DNA from 2 places in the Streptomyces sp. NPDC056061 genome. Region 2 is predicted to be linked to the other one. Evidence: predicted binding sites of a transcription regulator. Region 2 holds the regulator's gene; the other holds the start of a gene.
The links. The regulator HspR, encoded in region 2, represses chaperone genes until heat shock. The targets are predictions, from matches to a motif close to TTGAGNNNNNNNNNCTCAA.
Positions count from the first base shown of each region.

Region 1 (10,419 bases), on a different contig from region 2:
CGCCGCTCGAAGCGGAACCGTGAGTGGGATCGCCGAATCCGCGGCCTCGAAATCCGGTACGGACCGAGCGATGTGCCGGTGGTCGAGGCCCGCACGGAAGGCGCGGAACGCACCGGTGGCCAGGGCGAGATGGGAAGGACGGCCGCGTTGTGCGACAACCCCGGCCGTGCGCATGAGGGCGAGAGCGAGTGGAGGCCGCGTCATATCCGACCGCAGCCCTGCCGACGGCAGCGCGGTCTGCTTCGGTCGACCACGGTGGAGGAGCGGCGTACGGGTTCCGTCGGCCGCAGGACGTCGCGGTTCCATGCTCGGTGGGGCCGGGTGCGGCCCTGTCGTACGGGCTCCGTTTCCGGTGCGTCCTGAAGGGATCCCGTGGCATCGCGGCGCGTGACGGCGCAGCGTTCGACGGCACGGTGGGCACGAGACGCACTCGCCGGGCCGCGGGGACGCACTCGCGCCGGGCGCGAGGACGTCAGTCGTCCTCGTCCTCGTCGTCGAGGCGGGCCAGCCAGGTGGCGAGGCGCTCGACCGGCACCTCGAAGTCGGGATTGAGGTCGACGAACGTGCGCAGCTGCTCGGCGAGCCACTCGAAGGTGACTTCCTCCTCGCCGCGCCGCTTCTCCAACTCCTCGATACCGCGGTCGGTGAAATACATGCGGCAAGCCTAATGCCTGGTGACGGCCGTGCGGCGGCCGGGAGGGCACTGCCGCAGCGGCCCGCGGAACCGCGACCCGGCCGGGCCCCGGCTCCGGAGTCCGCCCGGCAGCCCGCCCCGGAGTCCGCCCCGCGGTTCGCTGCGGACGCCGTTCCGACCGGTCCGGCCGCGGTTCGCGCACGGACCGGGGCCCGGTCCCGCGAGCGAGTCGCGGGACCGGGCCCCGGTGTGCGTACGGTGTCCGATCAGGCGTCGAAGACCTCGGCGACCAGCTGGGCCTGCTCGGCCTGGTGGCGCTTGGCCGAACCGACCGCCGGGGACGAGCTGTGCGGCCGCGAGATGCGGCGCAGGCGCTCGCCGTGCGGGACGTCGGCGCCGACGGCCAGGTCCAGGTGGTCGATCAGGTTCAGGGCGATGAACGGCCAGGCGCCCTGGTTGGCCGGCTCCTCCTGGGCCCACAGGTACTTCTCGGCGTTCGGGTACTTGGCGATCTCGGCCTGGAGCTCGGCACCCGGCAGCGGGTACAGGCGCTCCAGACGGATGATCGCCGTGTCAGTGACACCGCGCTTGACCCGCTCGGCCTCCAGGTCGTAGTAGACCTTGCCGGCGCAGAAGACGACCTTGCGGACGTCGTTCGCGTTCACCGATTCGTCGCCGATCACCGGGCGGAAGCCGCCGGTGGTGAACTCCTCCGCCTTCGACGCCGCCGCCTTGAGGCGGAGCATCGACTTCGGCGTGAAGACGACGAGCGGCTTGTGGTGCGGGTTATGCACCTGCCACCGCAGGAGGTGGAAGTAGTTCGACGGCAGCGTCGGCATGGCGACCGTCATGTTGTTCTGCGCGCACAGCTGGAGGAAGCGCTCCGGGCGGGCGGACGAGTGGTCCGGGCCCTGGCCCTCGTAGCCGTGCGGCAGCAGCAGCGTGACGCCGGAGGTCTGGCCCCACTTCTGCTCGGCCGAGGAGATGAACTCGTCGACGACGGTCTGCGCGCCGTTGACGAAGTCACCGAACTGGGCCTCCCAGACGACCAGCGCGTCCGGGCGGGCCAGCGAGTAGCCGTACTCGAAGCCCATCGCCGCGTACTCGCTGAGCAGCGAGTCGTAGACGTTGTAACGGGCCTGGTCGTCGGTGAGGTAGAGCAGCGGGGTGTAGTCCTCGCCGGTCACCTGGTCGACGAGGACCGCGTGGCGCTGGCCGAAGGTGCCGCGGCGGGTGTCCTGGCCGGCGAGCCGGACCGGGGTGCCCTCCATCAGCAGCGAACCGATGGCCAGGGTCTCGCCCATGCCCCAGTCGATCGTGCCGTTCTCCACCGAGGCCGCGCGGCGCTGCATCTGCGGCATCAGGCGGGGGTGGACGGTGATCCGCTCGGGGATGTTGACCTGGGACTCCGCGATGACCTTCACGACCTCCTGGGAGACCGCGGTGTTCACGGCGACCGGGAACTCGGCCTGGACCTCAGGGGCGTGCGCCGGGGCCGGCAGCGAGGTGGCTTCGCGGACCTCCGCGAAGACCTTCTCCAGCTGGCCCTGGAAGTCCTGGAGCGCCTGCTCGGCCTCTTCCAGGGTGATGTCGCCGCGACCGATGAGGGACTCGGTGTAGAGCTTGCGCACCGAGCGCTTCTTGTCGATCAGCGTGTACATCTGCGGGTTGGTGAACTCCGGGTTGTCGCCCTCGTTGTGACCGCGGCGGCGGTAGCAGATGAGGTCGATCACGACGTCCTTGTTGAACGCCTGCCGGAACTCGAAGGCCAGCCGGGCGACCCGGACGACGGCCTCCGGGTCGTCGCCGTTCACGTGGATGATCGGCGCCTCGATCATGCGCGCCACGTCGGTGGCGTACATCGAGGAGCGCGAGGACTCCGGGGCGGCGGTGAAGCCGACCTGGTTGTTGATCACCACGTGCACGGTGCCGCCGGTGCGGTAGCCGCGCAGCTGCGACATGTTGAGCGTCTCGGCGACGACGCCCTGGCCCGCGAAGGCCGCGTCGCCGTGGAGCGCGATGGGCAGGACCGTGAAGTCCGTGCCGCCCTTGTTGATGATGTCCTGCTTGGCGCGGGCGATGCCCTCCAGGACCGGGTCGACCGCCTCCAGGTGCGAGGGGTTGGCGGCCAGCGAGACCTTGATCTGCTCGCCGTCCAGACCGGTGAAGGTGCCCTCGGCGCCGAGGTGGTACTTCACGTCGCCGGAGCCGTGCATCGACCGGGGGTCGAGGTTGCCCTCGAACTCGCGGAAGATCTGCGCGTACGACTTGCCGACGATGTTCGCCAGCACGTTGAGCCGGCCGCGGTGGGCCATGCCGATGACGACCTCGTCGAGGCGGGCCTCGGCGGCGGAGTCGATGACCGCGTCGAGCAGCGGGATGACGGACTCGCCGCCCTCCAGCGAGAACCGCTTCTGGCCGACGTACTTGGTCTGCAGGAACGTCTCGAACGCCTCGGCGGCGTTCAGCCGGCGCAGGATGCGCAGCTGCTCCTCGCGCTCCGGCTGCGGGGTGCGGGTGCGCTCCACACGGTCCTGGATCCACTTGCGCTGCTTCGGGTCCTGGATGTGCATGAACTCGATGCCGGTGGTGCGGCAGTACGACTCGCGCAGCACACCGAGGATGTCGCGGAGCTTCATCATCGACTTGCCGGCGAAGCCGCCGACCGCGAAGTCCCGCTCCAGGTCCCACAGGGTGAGGCCGTGCTCGGTGATGTCCAGGTCGGGGTGCTTGCGCTGGCGGTACTCCAGCGGGTCGGTGTCGGCCATGACGTGGCCGCGGACCCGGTAGGAGTGGATCAGCTCGAAGACCCGCGCGGCCTTGGTCACGTCGTTGTCGTGCGAGGCGTCGATGTCCGTGAGCCAGCGGACCGGCTCGTACGGGATGCGCAGCGCCTTGAAGATCTCGTCGTAGAACTCGTTCTCGCCGAGCAGCAGCTGGGAGACGATCCGCAGGAACTCGCCGGACGCGGCGCCCTGGATGACCCGGTGGTCGTACGTCGAGGTCAGCGTCATGACCTTGGAGATGCCCAGCTTGTTCAGGGTGTCCTGGGAGGTGCCCTGGAACTCGGCCGGGTAGTCCATCGCGCCGACACCCATGATGAGGCCCTGTCCGGGCATCAGGCGGGGCACCGAGTGGACGGTGCCGATGCCGCCGGGGTTGGTCAGCGAGACGGTGACGCCCGTGAAGTCGTCCATCGTCAGCTTGTTGCTGCGCGCGCGGCGGACGATGTCCTCGTACGCCTGCCAGAACTCGAAGAAGTTGAGCGTCTCGGCCTTCTTGATGCCCGCGACGACCAGTTGGCGGTCGCCGTTGGGCTTCACCAGGTCGATGGCCAGACCGAAGTTGACGTGCTCCGGCTTGACCAGGGTCGGCTTGCCGTCCTTCACCGCGAAGGAGTGGTTCATCGACGGCATGGCCTTGAGGGCCTGCACCATCGCGTAGCCGATGAGGTGGGTGAAGGAGATCTTCCCGCCCCGGGCGCGCTTGAGGTGGTTGTTGATGACGATGCGGTTGTCGAACAGCAGCTTCACCGGGACGGCGCGGACGGACGTGGCCGTCGGCAGCTCCAGCGAGGCGTTCATGTTCTTCGCGACGGCGGCCGACGGGCCGCGCAGCGTCACGTACTCAGGGCCCTCCGCCGACTCGGTGGCCGGGGCAGCCTTCGCCGGGGCCTTCGCGGCGGGGGCCGGGGCGGCCTTCGCCGGGGCTGCCGGGGCTGCCGGGGCGGCCTGTGCGGGCGCCGGGGCGGGTGCGGCGGGCGCGGCGGGGGCCTTCGCGGCCGGTGCCGGAGCCTGCGCCGGGGTGGCCTGCGGCGCGGTGGCGGTCGGGGCCGCGGCGCCGGGAACGGGCTTGTCCGCCGTGCCGGACGCACCCGGCTTGTAGTCGGCGAAGAAGTCCCACCAGGCACGATCGACCGAATTGGGATCCTGGAGGTACTGCTGGTAGATCTCGTCGACGAGCCACTCGTTGGGGCCGAAGGCGGCAGCCGGGTCGGAGCCCGGGCCGGCTTGGTCGGTCGAGATGCTCGAGTTACTGGGGGACTGAGACGACACGGCGGCAACCGCCCTCTTCCGCTTCACAAGGTGATGGACAGCGGAAATCAAGGCTACGCCTCCCCGGCCGTTCCCCGCAGGCCGGGCCGCCCATCGTCGCGCAAGTCACATGGAAAGGCGGGTTTCGGCGGTGGAATTGGCGGGAAACAAGCCTGGTTCCGCTCCTTCGCGGCAACGCCCGGCAAGGGCTACGGCCTCCTGGGCCGTACCCCTGGAAGAGAACGCGCAGAAGGCGCTCTTCCGGTTCGAACCATACGTCAACCGCGCGGTCGAGAGATCCCCGGAAGAGTGACTCGAATGCGGCAGCCGCGATCGGATTCGGCCACGCCGATCCGGCCGCCGTGCAGATCCACCGCCCAGCGGGCGATCGCCAGGCCGAGCCCCGTACCGCCGTCGCTGCCGGGCCCGTGCGGCGAGGGGACCTCGCCGCGGTTGAAGCGCTCGAAGACCCGGTGCCGCTCCGACTCCGGAATGCCGGGCCCCTCGTCCAGCACCTCCAGGGCCAGCGACTCCGGCCCCTCGCCGCGCCGCGCCAGCACCTGCACCCGGCCGTGCGGCGGGCTGTGCTTGACAGCGTTGTCGATCAGATTGGCCACGACCTGGTGCAGCCGTTCGGTGTCCGCGTACGCGGTCAGCTCCGGCGGCGACACGTCCAGGGCCAGGTGCACGTCCTTGCGGCTGTGGTTCCCGGAGCCGGAGGCCAGCCGGCGGTGCGAGGCGGCGAGATTCGCCTCCTTCAGCACTCCCGACAGATACGGCCACACCTCGAAACGGCCGGCCTTCAGCGTGACCACACCGCTGTCCAGGCGCGACAGGTCCAGCAGCGTCTCCACCAGTCGGCCGAGCCGCTCCGTCTGCTTCAGCGCCGTGCGCATCGTTTCCGGATCGGCCGAGGACACCCCGTCCACGACGTTCTCCAGCACGGCTCTCAGCGCCGCGATGGGGGTGCGCAGCTCGTGCGAGACATTGGCCACCAGTTCCTTGCGGTGCCGGTCCACCGCCTCCAGGTCGTCCGCCATGCGATTGATGGTCTGCGCCAGGTCGCCGAGCTCGTCGCGCCGGTCGGCGCCGCTCACCCGCCTGGTGTAGTCGCCGTGCGAGATCGACCGGGCCACGGTCGTCATCTCGTCCAGCGGCGCCGTCAGACCGTGTGCCACGAACTGGGTGATCAGCAGGGTCGCGATCACCGAGAACACGGTGATGAACCGCAGCTCGGTCCTGGTGCGCAGGGCCACCATCAGCAGCCCGGTGGTGATGAAGACCGAGATCACCACGAGTGCGCCCAGCTTGGCCTTGACCGAGAAGGGGCGCAGTCCGGAGCCGGGCCGGGTCATGTCGCCGAGGTCTCCAGGGCGTAGCCGACGCCGTGCACGGTACGGATCCGCTCCGCGCCGATCTTCCGGCGCAGCGCCTTGATGTGGCTGTCGACGGTACGGGTGCCGGAGGCGTCCGCCCAGTCCCAGACCTCCGCGAGCAACTGCTCGCGGGAGAGCACCGCGCGCGGGGTGTTGGCGAGACAGACCAGCAGGTCGAACTCGGTCGGTGTGAGGTGGACGTCCTCGGCGCGCACCCGGACCCGGCGCTGAGCGTGGTCGATCTCCAGCTCGCCCAGGCGCAGGATGCCGCTGCGCGGCGTGACCGCGGCCAGCGCCGCCCGCTCGACCCGGCGCAGCAGGACGTGCACCCGGGCCGCGAGTTCGCGCATGGAGAACGGCTTGGTCATGTAGTCGTCGGCGCCGACGCCGAGACCGACCAGCATGTCCGTCTCGTCGTCCCTCGCGGTCAGCATCAGCACCGGCACGGGCCGCTGGGCCTGCACCCGGCGGCAGACCTCCAGGCCGTCGAAGCCCGGAAGCATGATGTCGAGCACCATCAGATCCGGCTGCCACGCCTCGGCCGCGTCCACCGCCGCGGGCCCGTCGAGTGCGGTCTGCACCAGAAAGCCCTCGGCCCGCAGTCGGGCGGAAATGGCATCGACGATCGTGGCGTCGTCCTCGACCACCAGCACCCGGCGCTGCGCGCCCGGGGTGGCCGCGACGTTGTTGTGGGTGGTGTGTGTCTGTTCCATCGCCCCGCCCCTGCCCGTCCTCGCGGGGGCGGTTCCCCCGGGACGTACGGTCTTCGCTCGTGGATGTCGTGGGTGATCCCGTCACCCGTTCAGCAGCGTAAAGGCAGTTCACTGCTCTCGGCTACGCAGGGTGTAACGGCCGGGGCTCGCCGAAGTGGCGGAGTGTCGGCCTTGTGGCACTTGGCCCCCGGTCGTCCGGGGCAAAGGGGAACGAACGGCGAAGGGAATCAGACCATCCGGATTGCGAGATGCACCACGTCGGGAACACCTCGGGCAACGCCGACCTCTTCCGTCCTTACTCCACTGAATCCGGCATTCCGCAATGCTCGTTCGAAGTCGGTGGAGGGCTGGGCGGACCAGACCGCGAGGACGCCGCCCGGGGTCAGCCGCTCCCGGCAGGCCGCCAGACCGTCGGGTGCGTACAGATTCGTGTTGTCCTCGGTGACCGTCCAGTCCGGTCCGTTGTCGATGTCCAGACACAGAGCGTCGTAACGGTCCGTAGTCGTTCGCAGGTACGAGACGAGGTCCGTGGTGAGGATCGACGTACGGGGATCGGCGAGCGCCGCGCCGGAGATCCGGTCCAGCGGTCCCCGCAGATGCCACTCCACGATCGCCTGCTCGCGTTCGACGACGACGATCCGCCCCCACCGCGGCTCGGCGGCGGCCCGGACGAGCGAGAAGCCGACCCCGAGCCCCCCGACGAGCACCGCCGGGGCCGGCCGGTCGGCGGGCAGTGCGGCCAGGGCGGCGTCGACGAGCAGCCGCTCGGACCGGCCGTCGGAGGTGTCCATGAGGAAGCAGCCGTTGGCGATGATCTCGAAGTCGTCCCCCCGCTCCCGCAGCACCACCTCGCCGTACGGGCCGTCGCGGCGGTCGAGGGTGACGGGGGCGGGGGAGTCGGTTCCGGGGCGGTCGGGCATGGCGCGGATCTCCGGTGGCTGTCGGACGGGGTCCCCGCCATCCTGGCCGGTCGACGGGGCAATCGGCCAGCCGGTTACGGACAGGGGGCCGACGCGGCGCGCGGCGCGTTCCGGCGGTCCCCGGCGCGGGCCGGTGGCCGGTGGGTCGGAGGCTGCGTGGGGGCGGCGGGTCGGAGGAGGTGTCACGGACGGCCGTGCGCACGTGTCCGCCTGATCGCTCACAGCGAACATGCCCGGGGAACAATGGGCGGCTCAGGAGCATTGAGTCTGCATAGCTCAACTTGACTGCCGAAGGGGAGATCATGGCTACTGAGTCCAATGCGGTCACTCCGCTCGCCCTGCCCGTGCTGCCGCTCGACGACGAGGTCGTGCTGCCCGGGATGGTGGTGCCCCTGGACCTGTCCGACACCGAGGTGCGCGCCGCCGTGGAGGCCGCGCAGGCCGCGGCCCGCGAGGGCGGCGGCAAGCCCGAGGTGCTGCTCGTGCCGCGGATCGACGGGACCTACACCGGCACCGGCGTCATCGGCACCGTCGAGCAGGTCGGGCGGCTGTCGGACGGAGATCCGGGCGCGCTCATCCGCGGCCGGGGCCGGGTGCGGATCGGGGCCGGGACCGGCGGACCGGGCGGTGCGCTCTGGGTGGAGGGGACCCGGGTCGACGCGGTCGTGCCCGCCCCGCTTCCCGGTGCCGCCGCCGAGCTGGTCAAGGAGTACAAGGCGCTCGCCACCAGCTGGCTGAAGAAGCGCGGGGCCTGGCAGGTCGTGGACCGGGTCCAGCAGATCGAGGACATCTCCGCGCTCGCCGACAACTCCGGCTACTCGCCCTTCCTCACCACCGCGCAGAAGGTGCAGCTCCTGGAGACCACGGATCCGGTCGCCCGGCTGAAGCTCGCCATCCAGTGGCTCGGCGAGCACCTCGCCGAGCAGGACGTCGCCGAGTCCATCGCCAAGGACGTCCAGGAGGGCGTCGACAAGCAGCAGCGCGAATTCCTGCTGCGGCGCCAGCTCGACGCCGTGCGCAAGGAGCTCGCCGAGCTCAACGGCGACCCGGAGGACGAGTCCGACGACTACCGGGCGCGCGTCGAGGCCGCCGACCTCCCCGAGCACGTCCGCGAGGCGGCGCTCAAGGAGGTCGACAAGCTGGAGCGCGCCTCCGACCAGAGCCCCGAGGGCTCCTGGATCAGGACCTGGCTCGACACCGTTCTCGAACTGCCGTGGAACGAACGCACCGAGGACGCCTACGACATCCGCGGCGCCCAGGAGATCCTGGACGCCGAGCACGCGGGGCTGCAGGACGTGAAGGAGCGGATCACCGAGTACCTCGCCGTGCGCAAGCGGCGCTCCGACCGCGGCCTCGGCGTCGTCGGCGGCAGGCGCGGCGGCGCCGTGCTGGCGCTGGTCGGGCCGCCGGGCGTCGGCAAGACCTCGCTCGGCGAGAGCGTGGCACACGCCATGGGCCGCGAGTTCGTCCGCGTCGCGCTCGGCGGCGTGCGCGACGAGGCGGAGATCCGGGGCCACCGGCGCACCTACGTCGGCGCCCTGCCGGGCCGCATCGTCCGCGCCATCAAGGAGGCAGGCTCGATGAACCCGGTCGTCCTGCTCGACGAGATCGACAAGGTCGGCTCCGACTTCCGGGGCGACCCGGCGGCGGCCCTGCTCGAAGTCCTCGACCCGGCGCAGAACCACACCTTCCGCGACCACTACCTGGAGGTGGAGCTCGACCTCAGCGATGTCGTCTTCCTGGCCACCGCCAATGTGCTCGAAGCGATCCCGGAGGCCCTGCTCGACCGCATGGAGCTGGTCCGGCTCGACGGCTATACCGAGGACGAGAAGGTCGTCATCGCCCGCGACCACCTGGTCCCGCGCCAGCTGGAACGGGCGGGTCTGGTGGCGGACGAGGTGACGCTCGACGAGTCCGCGCTGCGCAGGCTGGCCGGCGAGTACACCCGCGAGGCGGGCGTACGGAACCTGGAGCGGGCCGTCGCCCGGCTGCTCCGCAAGGTCGCCGCCCAGCACGAACTCGGCGACCGGGAGCTGCCGTTCACGGTCACCGAGGGCGAGCTGCGCGCGTTGATCGGACGGCCGCACCACGTCCCCGAGTCCGCCCAGGACCCGGCCGAGCGCCGCACCTCGGTGCCGGGCGTGGCCACCGGACTCGCGGTGACGGGCGCCGGCGGGGACGTGCTGTTCGTGGAGGCGTCGCTGGCCGACCCGGAGACCGGGGCCTCCGGCCTGACCCTCACCGGTCAGCTCGGCGACGTGATGAAGGAGTCCGCGCAGATCGCGCTGAGCTTCCTGCGGTCGCACGGCGCGGAACTGGAGCTGCCGGTCGCGGACCTCAGGGACCGCGGGGTGCACATCCACTTCCCGGCGGGCGCCGTTCCCAAGGACGGTCCGAGCGCGGGCATCACGATGACGACGGCACTGGCCTCGCTGCTCTCCGGTCGGCTGGTCCGTACGGACGTGGCGATGACCGGTGAGGTCTCGCTGACCGGGCGGGTGCTGCCGATCGGCGGCCTGAAGCAGAAGCTGCTGGCCGCGCACCGGGCCGGGATCACCACCGTGGTGATCCCCAAGCGGAACGAGGCCGATCTGGACGACGTCCCGGCCGAGGTGCTGGACACCCTGGACGTCCACCCGGTCACGGACGTCCGCCAGGTGCTGGAGATCGCCCTGACCCCGGCCTCCGCCGGTCGGCCCGAGGAGAGGATCCCGGCCGCGGCGTAGGGTGCTTCGCCCGGAC
Region 1 is NZ_JBHJWQ010000001.1:547,333-557,751, forward strand. It holds gene ACFC79_RS02455 (DUF6104 family protein) at 473-655, opposite strand; gene ACFC79_RS02460 (multifunctional oxoglutarate decarboxylase/oxoglutarate dehydrogenase thiamine pyrophosphate-binding subunit/dihydrolipoyllysine-residue succinyltransferase subunit) at 901-4,689, opposite strand; gene ACFC79_RS02465 (ATP-binding protein) at 4,947-6,023, opposite strand; gene ACFC79_RS02470 (response regulator transcription factor) at 6,020-6,757, opposite strand; gene ACFC79_RS02475 (spermidine synthase) at 6,985-7,677, opposite strand; gene lon (endopeptidase La) at 7,980-10,403, shown strand.
Region 1: a site for HspR is predicted at 7,939-7,957, ahead of lon (endopeptidase La). Genes of this name have one in related genera too.

Region 2 (10,419 bases):
CACGTGCGGGTACCGGCCGCCGGTACGGATCCGGCGGAAGACCGGGACCATCGGCAGCCGGCGGTCCCGGACCACCCGGGCGATCTCCGCGTACGCGGACTCGGTGTGCTGTGCCTGGTCGGCGAGCAGCACCCGCCACTCCCCGATCGGTTCGCCGACCTTCGAGACCAGCAGAACGATCCAGAACGCGACGAAACCGCACTGCGCGCCCAGCATCGGCGCGCCGAACAGGATGGCCTCCGGGTCATTCGCCGCGACTCCCCCGAAGAAGCCGAAGAATGCGAAGACGAAGAACACCGCCATCGCCACGGCGGCGGCACGCAGCCAGAGGGTGAGCAGCGTCTTCCAGCTGACGGTGTCGTCGAAGGACACCTCGACCGCGTGGTGGCGCAGTGTCTTGTCGAGATACGCGGCATTGCCGTCGCCACCGCGCCAGCCGGGCAGGCGCTCGATCTCGTGTCCACTCATGGGCGGCCCCCCGGAGGGAAAGGAACGGATGGGAAGGGCTGAGACCTTGCCCACCCCCATAGTGGAATGTCAACTCGCTTTATATGTCAGGCGTGTTGCTCGATTTCCGGGCCGAACAATGCACAACGGCGCCATCGTGTTCAGGTCACGATGGCGCCGTTGTGTGGGGGAGTGACTGAGCGACATGTAACGACGGGGGATCGCTCAGGCACTTCGGGGGGTGGCGGAAACGGTCTCGGGTTCGAACAGTTGGTGGTCCCGCCGGTCCAGGTTGACGAAGATCATGTCGTACCGGATCGCGCAGCGGACGGGCTGCGGCGCTCCGCGCGGTTTGCGCAGGCAACGGTAGGCGCGTACCTCGTCGTCCTCCTCGCGGGCGACGACGATGGGGTCGCCGAACAGGGTGACCATCAACGAGTCGCCGCAGCGGGGGACAGCGGTGACCAGATCGATGAAGTGCCAGCCCGACCGGTACGCGGTCGCCATCTCTCGCCGGAAGGTCCGGTCGTCCGGTGGGATGGTCATGCGCCCGCGGATTTCGCCGGGACGAGATCCCAAGCCAGGTCCGACGTCGTCACCTGCGCGCTCGTCAGCTTCGTCGGCACAAGATCCCAAGCCAGGTCCGGAGGCGCCACATCCTGGGCCCGCACCGTCGCCTTGCCCGTGGGCGCGCTGTCCCAAGCAAGGTCCAGGGTTCCGATCACCCCGAATGTCAGCCCGGCGGAGAAGGTCGCAGCAAGCACCGAGCGAAGCATCTTGTTACTCATAGTGGGCTTCGTCCTCACTTCCAAGGTTTCCTCTCCCCCGCATGACAAGACGATCGCTCATCGAGGCACGTCAATGCCACAGAAGCGATGCATCATGTTCCTGTAGATTCATGTTCCTGGGGGGTGGATAAATGGTTACAGGTGAAGCAAAAGCGACACATCCCCACCCTGTCAGTGCCCTGTGCGACGAGGGGGCGCGGCTGTACGCCAGTGCACTGAGTGTCGGCAAGATCGCTCGCAGCGAGGTGAAACTCGCCCCTTGTCTCCTGGAGTTCGCACTGCTGCACCCGGATCCCGACGACGCCGACTGGCTCAGACCGGTTCCTCCGTTCGCCGCGCTGACGCAACGACTGCATCCCATCGAGCGGGAGATCCTGGACCGTCGGCGCCTCTCGGTCGAACTGACGGAGGCGTTCGAGCCGTTCATGGCCATCAGCGCCCAGGCCCCGCCGACCACGCACGCGATCACGGTGCTCGAAGGCATCGACCGGATCAACGCGTCCATCGAACTCGCCCTGACCGAGTGCACGTCGGAGGTCCTCACGATCCAGCCCGGCGGGGGCCGCAGCGAGGACGCGCTCAACATCGCGATCGAGCGCGGGAACATCCTCACCCAGCGCGGCGTGGGCATGCGCACCCTCTACCAGCACACCGTCCGGCACAGCCACGGAACCCTCAGTTACGCGGAGCGCATGGCTGAGGGCAAGGTGGAGATCCGTACGCTCGAAGAGCTCATAGAACGACTCATGATCTTCGACAACACGGTTGCCTTCATTCCGGCCACGGACGACCGGAAGGTGGCGCTGGAGCTGCGGCACCCCGGCATCGTGGAGTACCTCAGCAGCGTCTTCGAGCAGTTCTGGCGGCGCGCGGTCCCGCTCCAGGAACAGGTCCCGTACGATGCCACGCTCGAAGGCATCTCCGGCGTACGGCATTCCATCGCGAAGCTCCTCGTCGAGGGACACGTCGACGAGGCCATCGCCCGGCGCCTCGGCATGAACGTGCGTACCTGCCGTGCCCACATCGCGAAACTCAGTGCCGCGCTCGGCAGCAACAGCCGTGCTCAGCTCGGCTACCTGATCGCCCGTTCGGGAATCCTGGAGGAGGAGCAGAGCTGACGACGGTACGGGTCACGCCGTCAGCGGCGCCCCGGCCCACCGGGCCAGCAGTTCCTCCCGCTCCGCGCGTCTCGGCGTGCCGTCCCGGTGGGCACGGCCCCAGGCGAGCAGGGCGGCCGGGGTGACCCGGCCGTCCACGTACGTGTCGAGCAACTCCTGCGACAGCCGGAACTCGGCGGGCGCGTAGGACGCGGCGGCCGAGTACGCGGTGAGCTCCACGTCCCCCTCGGGGGTTTCGAAGCGGACGAAAATCGCCGGGCCGTCGTCGATGCCCCCGAAGGCCACGGTGAACACGTTGTCCAGCAGTATCCCGGCCACCTTGCCCGCCGACGACCGCACCGGCGCACCGGCCACCGTCAGATGCCGGATGTCGTCCCAGGCCCACCGGCCGCTCTGATCCTCCCCGAGCCCGGTCAGGCCCTCCTCGGTGAGCAGGATGCCGGGACCGGGTTCGTTCGGCGGAGCGCCTATGTGGGCCGCGGTGTCGGTGATCCAGAAGAGGCCGACCATGGGCATGGATGACTTCCCAACATGTCGCCGGGCGGGCGGCCCCGACTCGGCGTTGTGTGCGGTGGACGTGGACGCGGGAGGGCGGGCCGGCCCCAGTATGGCAAGCCCGTGATCGAACCAGGCACGTTCCGGGCACGTTCCGGGCACGTTCCGGGCGGGGCCTGCCGCGGTGGTCACGGACCACGACGCACACGGCCGCGACGCACACGGCGGGAGGGCCGGGGAACCGATCCGTGGATCGGTTCCCCGGCCCTCCGTCACGTCTGTCCGCAGGCCGCCCCGCGCGTCCGGAACCGAGATGCCCGGCCCCTGCCGCCCGGTCCGCCGACCGCGCAGCCCGTCGGCCACCCGATCACCCGGTCACCCGGTCACCCGGTCACCCGGTCGGACGAAATCTCGGCCGGACGAAACCTCGACCACGCAGAACCTCGGCCGTTCAGTCCTTCGGCCGCTTGGGCCGCCAGACCACCAACGCGCCGGTCTGCTGCACGTCCTGGTACGGCACCAGATCGCGCCGGTACGAGGCGTGCACCTGGGCCTCGCGCTGCTGCATCGCCGCCGCCGCGCCGTCCACGGCCGCCGAGAGCTCGGCGACGCGCTGCTGGAGCGCGGCGACCTGGTTCTCCAGCTCGATGATGCGCTTGATACCGGCGAGGTTGATGCCCTCGTCCTGCGACAACTGCTGCACGGTGCGCAGCAGCTCGATGTCGCGGGCCGAGTAGCGTCTGCCGCGTCCGGCCGTGCGGTCCGGCGAGACCAGGCCGAGTCGGTCGTACTGGCGCAGTGTCTGCGGATGGAGACCTGAGAGCTGGGCCGCGATCGAGATCACGTACACCGGTGTCTCATCGGTCAGTTCGTACGGATTACGTCGTCGGCCGTCCACCTCAAGCTCCCTTCGCCGCCTGGAACAGCTCCGCCCGCGGATCGCTGCCCGCAGTCGCCTTCCGGTATGCCTCCAGTGCCTCCCTGGCCTCGGCGCCGAGGTCCTTGGGAACCGTCACCTCGACGGTGACCAGCAGGTCGCCCCGGGTGCCGTCCTTGCGGAACGCGCCCTTGCCGCGGGCGCGCATCGTGCGCCCGTTGGGCGTACCGGCCGGGAGTTTCAGGGTGACCGGCGGACCGCCGAGCGTGGGTACCTTCACCTCGCCGCCGAGCGCCGCCTCCGTGAAGTCGACGGGCACGGTGACCGTGAGATTGTCGCCCTTGCGTCCGAAGACCGGGTGGGCGTCGACATGGACCACGACGTACAGGTCGCCGGCCGGTCCGCCGCGCTCGCCCGGACCGCCCTTGCCGCGCAGCCGGATCCGCTGGCTGTCCGAGACGCCCGCCGGAATCCGGACCTGCATGGTCCGGGAGGACTTCGCCCGGCCGCTGCCCTTGCACACGTCGCAGGGGTCCTGGGCGATGAGGCCCCGGCCCTTGCAGTCCACGCAGGGGTCGGTGAGCGAGAAGCCGCCACCGGTGCCGCGCGACACCTGGCCGGTGCCGAGACAGGTCTGGCAGACCCTCGGGGTGCCGTTCTTGTCACCGGTGCCGGAGCACGCCTTGCAGGGCGCCTGGCTGGACATCCGCAACGGGACCGTGGCCCCCTCGACCGCCTCGCTGAAGCTGAGCGTCACCTCGGACTCGATGTCCTGGCCGCGGCGCGGCTGCACCCGCGTCCCCGAACCGCCCCGGTTGAACAGGCCGCCGAAGACGTCGCCCAGGCCGCCGCCACCACCGAAGCCGCCGGCCCCGCCGCCCTGGCCCCCGCCCTGCGCGCCGCCGAAGAGGTCGCCCAGGTCGAAGTTGAAATTGCCTCCGGCGCCTCCCGGTCCGGCACGGAACCCGCCGTTGCCGAAGAGGGCGCGCGCCTCGTCGTACTCCTTGCGCTTCTTGGCGTCACCGAGGATGTCGTTCGCCTCGGAGATCTCCTTGAAGCGCTCCTCCGCCTTGTCGTCACCCTTGTTGGCGTCCGGGTGGAACTCGCGGGCGAGCTTCCGGTACGCCTTCTTGATCTCGGCGTCGGTGGCGTCCTTGGGGACGCCGAGGACCTTGTAGTAGTCCTTCTCGACGAAGTCCTTCGTGCTCATCGACGTCCCTCCTTCCGGACGAACGGCCGTGCGACCGGCCCGTCGGCCGGTCGCATGGCCGGGCGGTGCGCCGCGAGGTGGTCAGACGGGATGTCAGACCTCCTCGGTGCCACCGCTCTCCTCGTCGGTTGCCTTCTCTTCCTTGGACGCGCCCGGCTGCGGCTCGGCCACCGCCACCCGCGCGGGGCGGATGGTGCGCTCGCCGATCCGATACCCCGGCTGCAGGATCGACACGCAGGTCGTCTCCGTGACGTCCGGCGCGTACGAGTGCATCAGGGCCTCGTGGATCGTCGGGTCGAAGGGCTCGCCCTCCTTGCCGAACTGCTGCAGGCCCAGCTTCGCGACGACCGTCTCCAGCGATTCGGCCACCGACTTGAACCCGCCCACCAGCTCGCCGTGGTCCCGGGCCCTGCCGACGTCGTCGAGCACGGGCAGCAGCTCGGACAGGATGTTCGCGACCGCGATCTCCTTGACCCCTGCCCGGTCCCGCTCGACGCGACGACGGTAGTTCTGGTACTCGGCCTGGAGCCGCTGGAGGTCGCCCGTGCGCTCGTTGAGCGCGGTGCGGACCTGGTCCAGCTGGGCCGTCAGGCCGACGGTCTCTACTGCGTCCCCGGCCGGGGACGCCTCTTCCTTCGAGGAGGAGGGGGCGTCCTTCGGCTCAGCTCCGTCAGGGGTGGCGCCGGAGGGGACGTCGGGCTTCTCCTCGAAGCCCGGAGTCTCCTCGCTCACACCGCACCGCCCTTCGTGTTCTTCTCGTCGTCCACGATCTCGGCGTCGACGACGTCGTCATCGGCCTTGCCCTGCTGGGCACCCGGCTGCGGGTCGCCCTGCGGGGCGCCGTCGGCCTGGGCACCGGCGTACATCGCCTGGCCCAGCTTCTGGGAGACGGCCGCGACCTTTTCGGTGGCGGTACGGATCTCGGCGGTGTCCTCGCCCTTGAGCTTCTCCTTCAGCTCGTTGACCGCGGTCTCCACCTCCGTCTTCACGTCGGCGGGGACCTTGTCCTCGTTGTCCTTGAGGAACTTCTCCGTCTGGTAGACGAGCTGCTCGCCCTGGTTGCGCGACTCGGCGGCCTCGCGGCGGCGGTGGTCCTCCTCCGCGTACTGCTCGGCCTCCTCACGCATCCGGTTGACCTCGTCCTTCGGCAGCGAGGAGCCGCCGGTGACGGTCATCTTCTGCTCCTTGCCGGTGCCGAGGTCCTTGGCGGTGACGTGCATGATGCCGTTGGCGTCGATGTCGAAGGAGACCTCGATCTGCGGGACACCGCGCGGGGCCGGCGGCAGGCCGGTCAGCTCGAACATGCCGAGCTTCTTGTTGTACGCCGCGATCTCGCGCTCGCCCTGGTAGACCTGGATCTGCACGGACGGCTGGTTGTCCTCGGCCGTCGTGAAGATCTCGGACCGCTTGGTCGGGATCGTGGTGTTGCGCTCGATGAGCTTGGTCATGATGCCGCCCTTGGTCTCGATACCGAGGGACAGCGGGGTGACGTCGAGCAGCAGGACGTCCTTGACCTCGCCCTTGAGGACACCGGCCTGGAGCGAGGCGCCGATGGCGACGACCTCGTCCGGGTTCACACCCTTGTTGGCCTCCTGGCCACCGGTCAGCTCCTTGACGAGCTCGGCGACGGCCGGCATACGGGTGGAGCCACCGACGAGAACGACGTGGTCGATCTCGGAGAGCTGGATGCCCGCGTCCTTGATGACGTTGTGGAACGGCGTCTTGCAGCGATCCAGCAGGTCGGCGGTCAGCTGCTGGAACTGCGAGCGCGTGAGCTTCTCGTCAAGGTGCAGCGGGCCCTCGGCGGACGCCGTGATGTAGGGCAGGTTGATCGTGGTCTCGGTCGAGGACGAGAGCTCGATCTTCGCCTTCTCCGCGGCCTCGCGGAGACGCTGGAGAGCCATCTTGTCCTTGGACAGGTCCACGCCGTGCCCGTTGGCGAACTGCTTGACCAGGTAGTCGACGACGCGCTGGTCCCAGTCGTCACCACCGAGGTGGTTGTCACCGTTGGTGGCCTTGACCTCGACGACGCCGTCACCGATCTCCAGCAGCGACACGTCGAAGGTGCCGCCACCGAGGTCGAAGACGAGGATCGTCTGGTCGTCCTTGTCGAGCCCGTAGGCCAGCGCGGCGGCCGTCGGCTCGTTGACGATGCGCAGGACGTTGAGGCCCGCGATCTCACCGGCCTCCTTGGTCGCCTGACGCTCGGAGTCGTTGAAGTACGCGGGAACGGTGATGACCGCGTCGGTCACCTTCTCGCCCAGGTACGACTCGGCGTCACGCTTCAGCTTCTGCAGGATGAAGGCGCTCATCTGCTGCGGGTTGAAGTTCTTGCCGTCCAGGTCGATCTTCCAGTCGGTGCCCATGTGGCGCTTGACCGACCGGATGGTCCTGTCGACGTTGGTCACAGCCTGGCGCTTGGCGACCTCGCCGACCAGCACCTCGCCGTTCTTCGCGAAGGCGACGACGGACGGCGTGGTCCTGGCGCCCTCTGCGTTGGTGATGACGGTGGGCTCGCCGCCTTCGAGAACGCTGACGACGGAGTTAGTCGTGCCCAGGTCGATGCCGACCGCACGTGCCATTTCAATTCCTCCAGCTTGCCTACTTGAGCGGAACTGACTCAAGGATGCATGACACATGCCCCAGTGTCAACAGAGTTGAGTCGCATCGACTCAACTATCGTGCACCCGCCCCACTCGCAGCCCGGAATCGGAGGCGACACCCACCCCTCCCGCACCCCGCTCACCGCCTCCACATCTTCGCTCCATGGGATCGTTCTGTCACAAAATGCCGTGAGCCGCTCAAAACCGGCACGCGATCCGCCCGAGCCAGTCAGGGACGAACGATGCAGACGCAGAACTGGACGCCACCACGAAGACGGAAACGACGACGGGCAGGGGCACGAGCACGCACAGGGGCGCGGACATGGGTCGGGGCAGGGCGGCCCGCGCCCCTTCTCGTACGCCCCCTCGGGGGACTCCCGCCCGTACGCCTTCCGGTGCGGCGCCCGTCGGCCGAGCGCGCCCTGGACCTGGCCCTCGGCTCGGTCCTGCTGGCCCTGACCGCTCCCGCACTCGCCGCGGCCGCCCTCGTCCTCGCGGCGCGACGGCCACCGGGCGGCATCGTCACCCGCTCACCCCGGATCGGCCTGGACGGCCGGATGTTCGTCCTGCGCACACTGCGCACCCGGCGGCTGCGGCTGGACGTGCTGTCCCGGCTGCCGCACGTCGTACGCGGAGACCTCTCGCTCGTCGGCCCGGAACCCCTGCCGCCGGAGGACGCCCCCCTCCCCGGCACCGCGCCCACCTCCACCACCACGACCACCACCGCCGCGGGCGCGGGACACTGGCGGCAGACGATCAAACCGGGCCTCATCGGCCTCGCACAGGTACGCTCGCGCTCCGGCATGCCGTGGGACGAGCCGGCCCTGCTCGATCTGCACTACGTCGAGCACCACGGGGTACGCCTCGACCTCGCCGTCCTGGCGGAGGCCGCCCGCATCCCGCTGCGCCGGGCGGTGCGCGGGCTCGCCGGCCCCGGCAAGGCGCACCTGAGCGACACAGATCACCGCAGGTGCGGCTACAGCGCTGCGGAATAAGTGGATAGTGTCAGCACAGACTGATTAAGTTACTGCTTAGTAGTTGTCAGTATTCACTTGTAGCCAGTATTCGCTTGTAGACGCTGGATCCCACCCTCGCAGGCCCGAGGAGCCCCCAAATGCAACTCGCCGCGATCATCGTGTCGCTGGTGCTGACTGTGGTCGGCGTTGCGCTCATCGCCCGAGCCGTCGCGCAGATCTACCGGTTTGTCACGCTCGGACAGCCGGTACCGGCAGGCAGCCGCACCGACAACCCGAAGCAGCGAACGATCACCCTGGTCAAGGAGTTCCTCGGCCATACCCGGATGAACCGGTGGGGCATCGTCGGCTTCGCGCACTGGTTCGTCGCCATCGGCTTCCTCACGCTGCCGCCCACGCTGCTCCAGGCGTACGGTCAGCTCTTCAAGGCCGACTGGGTGCTGCCGATCATCGGCGACTGGGCGCCGTTCGAGATGTACACCGAGTTCATCGGCCTGATGACGACGGTCGGCATCCTCGTGCTGATCGCCATCCGGCTGCTGAACCTGCCCTCACGGGCCGGCCGCAAGTCCCGCTTCGCGGGCTCCAAGGCGTGGCAGGCGTACTTCGTCGAGTACGTCATCCTCATCATCGGCCTGGCGATCCTCGCCCTGCGCGGTCTCGAAGGCGCGATCCACCACGTCGACGGCTACGAGGCCAGTTACTTCATCTCGTACCCCCTGGTCCTCACGTTCCAGGGCCTCACGCTCGGCACGCTGCAGAACCTCATCTACCTCGTCGCGGCGATCAAGATCGGCACCTCGCTCATCTGGATGATCACGGTCTCGCTCAACACCAACATGGGTGTGGCCTGGCACCGCTTCCTCGGCTTCCCGAACATCTGGTTCAAGCGGAACGCGGACGGCGCGACCGCGCTCGGCGCGCTCCAGCCGATGCTGTCGGGCGGCAAGGAGATCGACTGGGAGGACCCGGCCGACGACGCCGTCTTCGGTGTCTCACAGGTCGAGCAGTTCTCCTGGAAGGGCATCCTCGACTTCTCCACCTGCACCGAGTGCGGCCGCTGCCAGTCGCAGTGCCCGGCCTGGAACACGGGCAAGCCGCTCTCCCCGAAGCTCCTGATCATGTCCCTGCGCGACCACGCGCACGCCAAGGCCCCGTACCTGCTGGCCGGCGGCGGCAAGACCATGGAGGGCGAGGAGAAGGCGTCCGAGGAGCAGCTCAAGGACGTTCCGGCCGCGGCACTCGCGGAGGCCGAGCGTCCGCTGATCGGCACGGTCGAGGAGAACGGCGTCATCGACCCGGACGTGCTGTGGTCCTGCACCACCTGCGGCGCGTGCGTGGAGCAGTGCCCGGTCGACATCGAGCACATCGACCACATCGTCGACATGCGCCGCTACCAGGTGATGATCGAGTCCGCGTTCCCGTCCGAGGCGGGCACGATGCTCAAGAACCTGGAGAAGAAGGGCAACCCCTGGGGGCTGGCCAAGAAGCAGCGCGTCGAGTGGACCAAGGAGGTCGACTTCGAGGTCCCGATCGTCGGCAAGGACGTCGAGGACCTCACCGAGGTCGACTACCTGTACTGGGTCGGCTGCGCGGGAGCCCTGGAGGACCGCGCCAAGAAGACCACGAAGGCATTCGCGGAACTCCTTCACATCGCGGGCGTCAAGTTCGCGATCATGGGCGGCGACGAGAAGTGCACCGGTGACTCGGCCCGCCGCCTCGGCAACGAGCCGCTGTTCCAGCAGCTCGGCCAGGAAAACGTCGCGATGCTGAACATGGCGTTCGGCGAGGATGACGAGGACGACTCCACGAAGAAGGCGAAGGCGTCGAAGAAGATCGTCGCCACCTGCCCGCACTGCTTCAACACGATCGCGAACGAGTACCCGCAGCTCGGCGGCGAGTACGAG
Region 2 is NZ_JBHJWQ010000008.1:289,267-299,685, forward strand. It holds gene ACFC79_RS15600 (hypothetical protein) at 1-468, opposite strand, end outside; gene ACFC79_RS15605 ((2Fe-2S)-binding protein) at 673-993, opposite strand; gene ACFC79_RS15610 (hypothetical protein) at 990-1,235, opposite strand; gene ACFC79_RS15615 (helix-turn-helix transcriptional regulator) at 1,367-2,353, shown strand; gene ACFC79_RS15620 (hypothetical protein) at 2,366-2,869, opposite strand; gene ACFC79_RS15625 (heat shock protein transcriptional repressor HspR) at 3,300-3,746, opposite strand; gene dnaJ (molecular chaperone DnaJ) at 3,748-4,935, opposite strand; gene grpE (nucleotide exchange factor GrpE) at 5,029-5,667, opposite strand; gene dnaK (molecular chaperone DnaK) at 5,664-7,517, opposite strand; gene ACFC79_RS15645 (sugar transferase) at 7,781-8,533, shown strand; gene ACFC79_RS15650 ((Fe-S)-binding protein) at 8,653-10,419, shown strand, end outside.